DNA from 2 places in the Pseudomonas sp. MH10 genome. Region 1 is predicted to be linked to the other one. Evidence: predicted binding sites of a transcription regulator. Region 1 holds the regulator's gene; the other holds the start of a gene.
What was found. Region 1 encodes sigma-54, which starts transcription at its own class of promoters, with help from an activator protein. Its sites were predicted from a motif close to ANTGGCATNNANNTTGCTNT; they were not measured.

Region 1 (3,969 bases):
CGGCACCAAATTGACCGCGCCGCGACCCCGGATCGACATGGTCATTCAGCCAAAAAACAAACCCGACGCGCAGAAGGCCCCTTAATGGCGACGCTGAAAGCCCAGCACTTGGCTAAAGCCTACAAGGGTCGGCAGGTCGTACGCGATGTCAGCTTGTCTATCGACAGCGGTCAGATCGTCGGACTGCTTGGCCCTAACGGCGCAGGTAAAACAACCTGTTTCTACATGATAGTAGGCCTGGCACAAGCCGATCAGGGCCGTGTATTGATTGACGACCTAGACGTCAGCCACCAGCCAATGCACGGTCGTGCGCGGGCCGGGATCGGTTACCTGCCGCAGGAAGCGTCTATTTTTCGCAAGCTGTCGGTTGCCGATAACATCATGGCGATACTTGAAACCCGCAAGGAACTCGATCGCGCGGCCCGTCGCAAAGAACTGGAAAGCCTGCTGCAGGAATTCCACATCAGTCACATTCGCGACAACCTGGGCATGAGCCTTTCCGGCGGCGAACGCCGTCGCGTAGAAATCGCACGCGCCTTGGCAACTTCACCCAAGTTCATTTTGCTGGATGAGCCGTTTGCAGGTGTCGACCCGATTTCAGTGGGCGATATCAAGCAGATCATCTACCACTTGAAAGCCAAGGGGATTGGCGTTTTGATTACCGATCACAACGTTCGCGATACGCTGGATATTTGTGAAACGGCCTACATCGTCAACGATGGTCAACTGATCGCCGAAGGTAATTCAGAAACCATTCTGGCCAACCAATTGGTTAAAGAGGTTTACCTCGGCCATGAATTCCGCCTGTAAGGTCTGCGGTATTTCGCTCTTCACAGGCGACGGACGCTAGAATCTCGCGTTGGCAAGCATTTTAATTGTCAGCGCACTCTAGGCAAACACTTAGGTTTCAGGCATATAATTTGCTTAAGTTGGCGCTTCGGCGCCCTGTAGTAGATGGCGCATGAGCGCCGGCGAATAAGGTGTTAAGCCCCAGCCATGAAACCATCGCTAGTCCTGAGAATGGGCCAGCAGCTGACGATGACACCTCAGCTGCAACAGGCCATCCGCCTCCTCCAACTGTCGACCCTGGACCTTCAACAAGAGATCCAGGAAGCGTTGGAGTCCAATCCTATGCTGGAGCGCCAGGAAGAAGGCGACGACTTCGACAACGCCGATCCGGTTGCCGACAGCGTAGAGAAACCTAATCCTGACGTTCAGGAACCGACCTATCAGGAAGCTGCCCCCACGGTAGACAACCTGGAAGACGGCGACTGGAGTGAGCGCACACCCAACGAGTTGCCTGTTGATACGGCTTGGGACGACGTTTACCAGACCAGCACCAGCAGTCTGCCGAGCAACGATGATGACGAGTGGGATTTCACCACCCGCACATCCGTTGGCGAAAGCCTGCAGAGCCATCTGCTGTGGCAGCTGAACCTGGCACCAATGTCCGATACCGATCGCCTGATCGCCGTGACGTTGATCGACTGCATTAACAATCAGGGTTACCTCGACGAATCGCTTGAGGAGATTCTCGATGCTTTCGATCCGGAGATGGACGTTGAACTGGATGAAATAGAAGCGGTGCTGCACCGTATCCAGCAATTCGAACCTGCGGGTATCGGCGCTCGTAACCTGAGCGAATGCCTGTCACTGCAATTGCGCCAGTTACCGGCAAAAACCCGCTGGCTGGCAGAAGCACAGCGCCTGGTAGGCGATTACATCGACCTGCTCGGCAGCCGCGATTACAGTCAGTTGATGCGACGCATGAAGCTCAAGGAAGATGAGCTACGCCAAGTGATCGAACTGGTACAGAGCCTCAACCCGCGTCCAGGTTCGCAAATTGAATCCGCTGAAGCCGAATACGTCGTGCCCGACGTGATCGTGCGCAAAGACAACGAACGCTGGTTGGTGGAACTTAATCAAGAGTCGGTGCCACGCCTCCGGGTCAACCCTCAGTACGCAGGCTTCGTTCGCCGGGCCGATACCAGCGCCGACAACACGTTCATGCGCAATCAACTGCAAGAAGCCCGCTGGTTCATCAAGAGCCTGCAAAGCCGCAATGAAACCTTAATGAAGGTGGCGACGCAGATTGTCGAGCATCAGCGCGGCTTTCTTGAGTACGGTGACGAAGCGATGAAGCCGTTGGTCTTGCATGACATCGCAGAAGCGGTCGGCATGCACGAGTCGACAATTTCCCGGGTGACCACTCAGAAATTCATGCACACCCCCCGTGGCATTTACGAACTGAAATATTTCTTTTCAAGCCACGTAAGCACCTCAGAGGGCGGTGAGTGTTCGTCCACAGCCATCCGCGCGATCATCAAAAAACTGGTTGCAGCGGAAAATCAGAAAAAGCCGTTGAGTGACAGCAAGATCGCTGGTTTACTGGAGGCACAAGGCATTCAGGTAGCCCGTCGCACGGTCGCCAAATACCGCGAATCACTAGGCATCGCGCCTTCGAGCGAGCGCAAGCGATTGATGTGACGAGGACTTGAAGCTGTAGCGTTCCAGTGGCAGGTATTTAGCCTGCCTCTTTATGCACTGGCAACGAAGGAGACGCTGTATGCAAGTCAACATCAGTGGACACCAGCTAGAAGTGACAAAGCCCCTGCGTGAGTACATTGAGCTCAAACTCAAAAAGCTAGAAGGGCACTTTGACAAGATTACAAATGTGCAGGTAACGATGGCGGTCGAGAAACTGAAACAGAAGATCGAAGCCACGCTGCACATCCACGGTGGGGAGGTAGTCGCTAACGCAGAACATGACGACATGTATGCGGCCATCGATCTACTTACTGACAAGCTCGACAGACAATTGCTCAAGCATAAGGAAAAGCAGCAGAACATCCTTAAAGGTGCGACAGCTCGCTAAACACTCCCAACTCATGATCCGACTTGAAAATATCCTGACCCCCGGCCGTTCCATCGTGAATGTGCCGGGCGGCAGCAAAGAAAAAGCACTCAGGCAAGTTGCCAATCTGATCGGCCATGAACTGCCAGGTCTGGATTCGCACGATATCTTCGAGAAGCTGACCGCTCGCGAAAAACTCGGTTCGACCGGTTTTGGCAACGGCATCGCCATCCCACACTGCCGCCTGAATGGTTGCAGCGACCCTATCAGTGCCTTAATTCATCTGGATGCCCCGATTGACTACGACGCCATTGATGGCGCTCCAGTTGATCTGTTATTCGTTCTGCTTGTACCCGAAGCCGCCACAGACGCTCACCTTGAGTTGCTGCGACAAATCGCCAGCATGCTCGACCGCAAAGATGTGCGTGACCGGCTGCGCGGCGCAAAAAGTAGCGAGGCTCTCTACCAGGTGGTTCTGGACGTGCAGAACGGACATTAATCATGCGAATGATCATCGTCAGTGGCCGATCTGGCTCCGGCAAAAGCACCGCGCTCAATGTGCTGGAAGATAACGGCTTTTATTGCATCGATAATTTGCCCGCCGGCCTGCTTCCCGAACTGGCTGACCGCGCCCTTGTTCATACCGAATTGGCGGAACCGCTGGTCGCCGTCTCAATTGACGCGCGGAACCTGCCGAGCCATTTATTCCGCTTTCCACAGCTGCTCGAAGAACTCCGCAGTCGGCACATTCAATGCGATGTGCTGTACCTGGACGCAGACGAAGAGACGCTGCTCAAACGCTTCTCGGAAACCCGTCGCCGCCACCCACTAAGCAGCGCCAATCGCTCGCTGGCTGAAGCGATACGAGACGAAAGCTCCCTGCTCGGCCCGATCATTGACCTGGCTGACCTGAAGATCAATACCACGCTCCTCAATCTCTATCAGCTGCGCGACATGATCAAGCTGCGCTTGTTGAACAAGCCGGAGCCAGGAACCGCATTTTTGGTGGAGTCGTTTGGCTTCAAGCGCGGCATGCCGGCGGACGCAGATCTGGTATTCGACGTGCGCTGTCTGCCGAACCCATACTGGAAGCCAGAGCTGCGTGAACAATCAGG
Region 2 (3,969 bases), 2.0 Mb from region 1:
ACACGGTTAGCCAAGCGCGACCAGAGGCACAGCCGGTAGGCGGTCTCCATGTCTGCGAGGCCGCGAATGGCTGAGGTATGTTCGCGGGTTTCCTCAAGGCCAAGCCCGGTCGCTTCTTCAGCGAGTAGGCCCTCAAGGCCTTTGGGACAGGTGAGGAAGAGTTCAAAACGGTCCGACATGGATAATCCAACGCCTTAGGCGAGTAGCGGTGAGGCAACGCATTGCCCAACCAGATTTTAAACAGGCGCCTTTCTTGGAGAACGCCTGCGTGGCACACACATTGTGCCGTTCCACCTTGAACGATCCCTTTGGGAGCGCATTCATTTGCAAGGCAGCGATGCTATATATCAGATAAACCCCCTAGCCCGCTTCCCGAATAAATTCGGACCGCAGACTCGGCGCGAGCACAAACGTTGCAACAATAAGTCACATTCCGTGACCCTTCGTCGATTAAAGGTTGACGTCAATCCGCCATCTTTTAACCCCGAAAACGACTTCCATTCTCAATCAAAGCCTCGGTTCAGCGGGGCTGTGGAAAAAACATTGCGCCAAACGCGTGGGTTGCTTATGGCTCTAACACCCTTTTCGTTACGTTGTTATGACAAAACGATCATTCACAGCGTCCGGCGCATTGGTTAGAACTCAACTCAGGTTGTCGCCGCAATGGCAACGACACTAAGCCCGCGACGCCGGCAGCGGGTACTCACGGCAGAAGATTCTGCCCGACCTCGACATGAGGTCTCCAGGGACATAACAGTCAACAAACGAGGGCAATACCCTATGAGAAGACTTAAGCGTGATCCGTTGGAAAGAGCATTTTTACGCGGATATCAATTTGGTGTTCATGGCAAATCCCGTGAGCTTTGCCCTTTTACTCTACCGTCAGTACGCCAAGCCTGGATCAATGGCTGGCGAGAAGGACGCGGCGACAACTGGGACGGTATGACCGGCACTGCGGGCATCCACAGACTCAACGAACTTCACGCGGTCGGCTAACCAGGCATATTCCGACCAGGCTTTTTTAAAAAGTTGCACACCTGACTAAACATGCACGCCCTATCCGGGCGGCGGGCTAGCGCCCAGGGGTTCCTTCTCAAGGAGCCCCTTTTTTTATCCGGGTTTTGACGTCGCGACGCTGGATCAGTGGCGACTCATTGCAGCAATAGCGTCAACCGACTGTCCGATCAGCGCTGGCCCTTTATAGATGAAGCCCGAATAAATCTGCACCAGACTTGCACCGGCCGCGATTTTTTCCGCCGCGTGCCTGCCTTCAGTGATTCCGCCCGCCGCAATGATTGGCAAGCGCCCCGCCAGTTCTCCCGCCAGCACCTTGACCGTATGGGTACTTTTTTCGCGAACCGGCGCGCCCGACAGACCACCGGCCTCGTAGGCGTGGGGCAAACCTTGGACACCCTCGCGGCTAAGAGTGGTGTTGGTGGCGATCACCGCGTCCATGCCCGAGTCAATCAACGCAGCGGCCACCAACACGGTTTCTTCGTCGGTCATGTCCGGTGCGATCTTAATCGCCAACGGCACGCGACGGCCGTATTTCACAGTGAGGTATTCTTGACGCATGCGCAGCGCTTCGAGCAGTTGCTTGAGCGAGTCCCCGAACTGCAAGCTGCGCAAACCGGGGGTATTAGGCGAGCTGACATTAACCGTCACATAACTCGCGTGCTCGTAGACCTTATCCAGGCAGATCAAGTAATCGTCCACGGCGCGCTCAACCGGTGTGTCGAAGTTCTTGCCGATGTTGATTCCAAGGATGCCGCTGTACCGAGCCGCCTTGACGCGAGTGATCAGGTGATCGACGCCCAGGTTGTTAAAGCCCATGCGGTTAATGATCGCCTCAGCTTGGGGCAACCGAAAAATCCGTGGTTTCGGATTACCCGGCTGTGGACGTGGGGTCACGGTACCGACTTCAACAAAGCCGAAACCCAACTGCGCAAAGCCGTCGATGGCCGCGCCATTTTTGTCCAGCCCCGCCGCCAACCCCACCGGATTCGGGAAGTTAAGGCCCATCACTGTGACCGGCAACTGCGCAGGCGCCTTGCTCAACAAGCCATTGAGCCCCAAACGCCCGCCCGCGCCGATGAGATCCAGCGACAGGTCATGGGAGGTTTCCGGGGAAAGTTTGAACAATAACTGGCGGGCCAGGTTATACATGGGCGGGCGTGGCTCGTGAGCGGCTGAATTCAGGGACGCGATTATAGACGGACCCGGCATTGGAGGCGAGACATGCTGTAATCTTTGCAGACGCTCGCGCCGGGTGTGGCATACGCATTGCTATGGGACGCGTATGAATAAAGAGACGCGCTATGAATAAATCACCCAACAACGCTCTGGATTGGGTCGCAGGCAGCGATGCACCGGAAAAGAATGTTATCGATCTAGGCTTCATGGCCTTGACCGATTGTGCCCCGCTGGTGGTCGCCGCCACCCAAGGTTTCGGTCAGCCCTATGGGCTGACGATGAACCTTAAACGTCAATCATCGTGGTCCAATCTGCGTGACAAATTGGTCAACGGTGAACTGGACGCGGCCCACAGCCTGTATGGACTGATCTATGCCGTGCAGCTCGGAATCAGTGGCACCGGCCAAGTCGATATGGCGGTACTGATGGGCCTGAATCAAAACGGGCAAAGCATCAACCTGTCGAAAGCGTTGCAAGACGCCCACGTGGTCAGTCCTGACGCGTTGGACAACCGCGTGCACCAAAGCCGCTCAAAACTGACCTTCGCCCAAACCTTCCCCACCGGCAACCACGCGATGTGGCTGTATTACTGGCTAGCGAGTCAGGGCATCCATCCGTTGAACGACGTCGACAGCGTGGTCGTTCCTCCGTCGCAAATGGTCGCGCATTTGCAAGCCGGGCGTATTGACGGCTTTTGCGTCGGTGAGCCGTGGGGCGCCAGCGCGGTTAATCAGGGTGTCGGATTTACCTTGGCGACCACTCAGGCCATCTGGCCGGATCACCCGGAAAAAGTCCTCGGTTGCACCCGGGCGTTCGTCCAACAAAATCCGAATACCGCCCGCGCGTTGGTGATGGCGGTGCTCGAAGCCAGTAAGTTCATTGAGCAAAACGACGAAAATCGCCGCAGTACCGCGCAATTGCTCAGCGGCAGTGACTACCTCGATACGCCGGTGGAATGCATCGAACCACGCTTGATGGGCAACTATGGCGACGGCCTCGGTCACCATTGGCACGATCAACACGCCGTGCGCTTTCACCGGGCGGGCGAAGTGAACATGCCTTACTTGTCGGACGGCATGTGGTTCATGACGCAATTGCGCCGCTGGGGTCTTCTGCGTGACGACCCGGATTACCTGGCCATCGCCGCTCAGGTGCATCAATTGGAACTCTATGGCCAGGCCGCCAAAGCGGTGGGCGTTACCGTGCCTGCGTCAGCCATGCGCAGCAGCCAACTGATCGATGGCAAAATCTGGGACGGTAGCGACCCGCAGGCCTATGCACACAGTTTTAAACTGCATGCTCTGGTCGATACTGCCCTCACCCGCGTTCGTCGTTGAAGGAACCTGCGAATATGCTGCGTATCCTGCTGATAAACGACACATCCAAGAAGGTCGGTCGCCTCAAGGCCGCTCTCGTAGAAGCCGGTTTTGATGTCATTGATGAGTCCGGGCTGATTATCGACCTGCCGGCACGGGTCGAAGCGGTTCGCCCTGACGTGATTCTGATCGACACCGAATCCCCCGGCCGCGACGTAATGGAACAAGTGGTGCTGGTCAGCCGCGATCAGCCCAGGCCCATCGTGATGTTCACCGACGAGCACGACCCGTTGGTCATGCGCCAAGCGATCAAGTCTGGGGTCAGCGCCTACATTGTCGAAGGCATTCACGCTCAGCGCCTGCAACCGATTCTGGACGTGGCCATGGCCCGTTTTGAGAGCGACCAGGAGCTTCGTGCCCAATTACAGGCACGCGATCAGCAACTGGCCGAGCGTAAACG

Region 2: RHM59_RS05175 (CmpA/NrtA family ABC transporter substrate-binding protein) is a predicted target of sigma-54. The motif match lies at 2,271-2,290, and genes of this name have one in related genera.

What each region holds. Positions count from the first base shown of each region.
Region 1 covers NZ_CP133783.1:4,690,646-4,694,614, reverse strand. The annotation lists gene lptA (lipopolysaccharide transport periplasmic protein LptA) at 1-85, shown strand, start outside; gene lptB (LPS export ABC transporter ATP-binding protein) at 85-810, shown strand; gene RHM59_RS21080 (RNA polymerase factor sigma-54) at 997-2,487, shown strand; gene hpf (ribosome hibernation-promoting factor, HPF/YfiA family) at 2,567-2,875, shown strand; gene ptsN (PTS IIA-like nitrogen regulatory protein PtsN) at 2,889-3,353, shown strand; gene rapZ (RNase adapter RapZ) at 3,356-3,969, shown strand, end outside.
Region 2 covers NZ_CP133783.1:1,152,563-1,156,531, forward strand. The annotation lists gene rlmKL (bifunctional 23S rRNA (guanine(2069)-N(7))-methyltransferase RlmK/23S rRNA (guanine(2445)-N(2))-methyltransferase RlmL) at 1-179, opposite strand, end outside; gene rmf (ribosome modulation factor) at 781-996, shown strand; gene RHM59_RS05170 (quinone-dependent dihydroorotate dehydrogenase) at 1,141-2,166, opposite strand; gene RHM59_RS05175 (CmpA/NrtA family ABC transporter substrate-binding protein) at 2,319-3,530, shown strand; gene RHM59_RS05180 (ANTAR domain-containing response regulator) at 3,545-3,969, shown strand, end outside.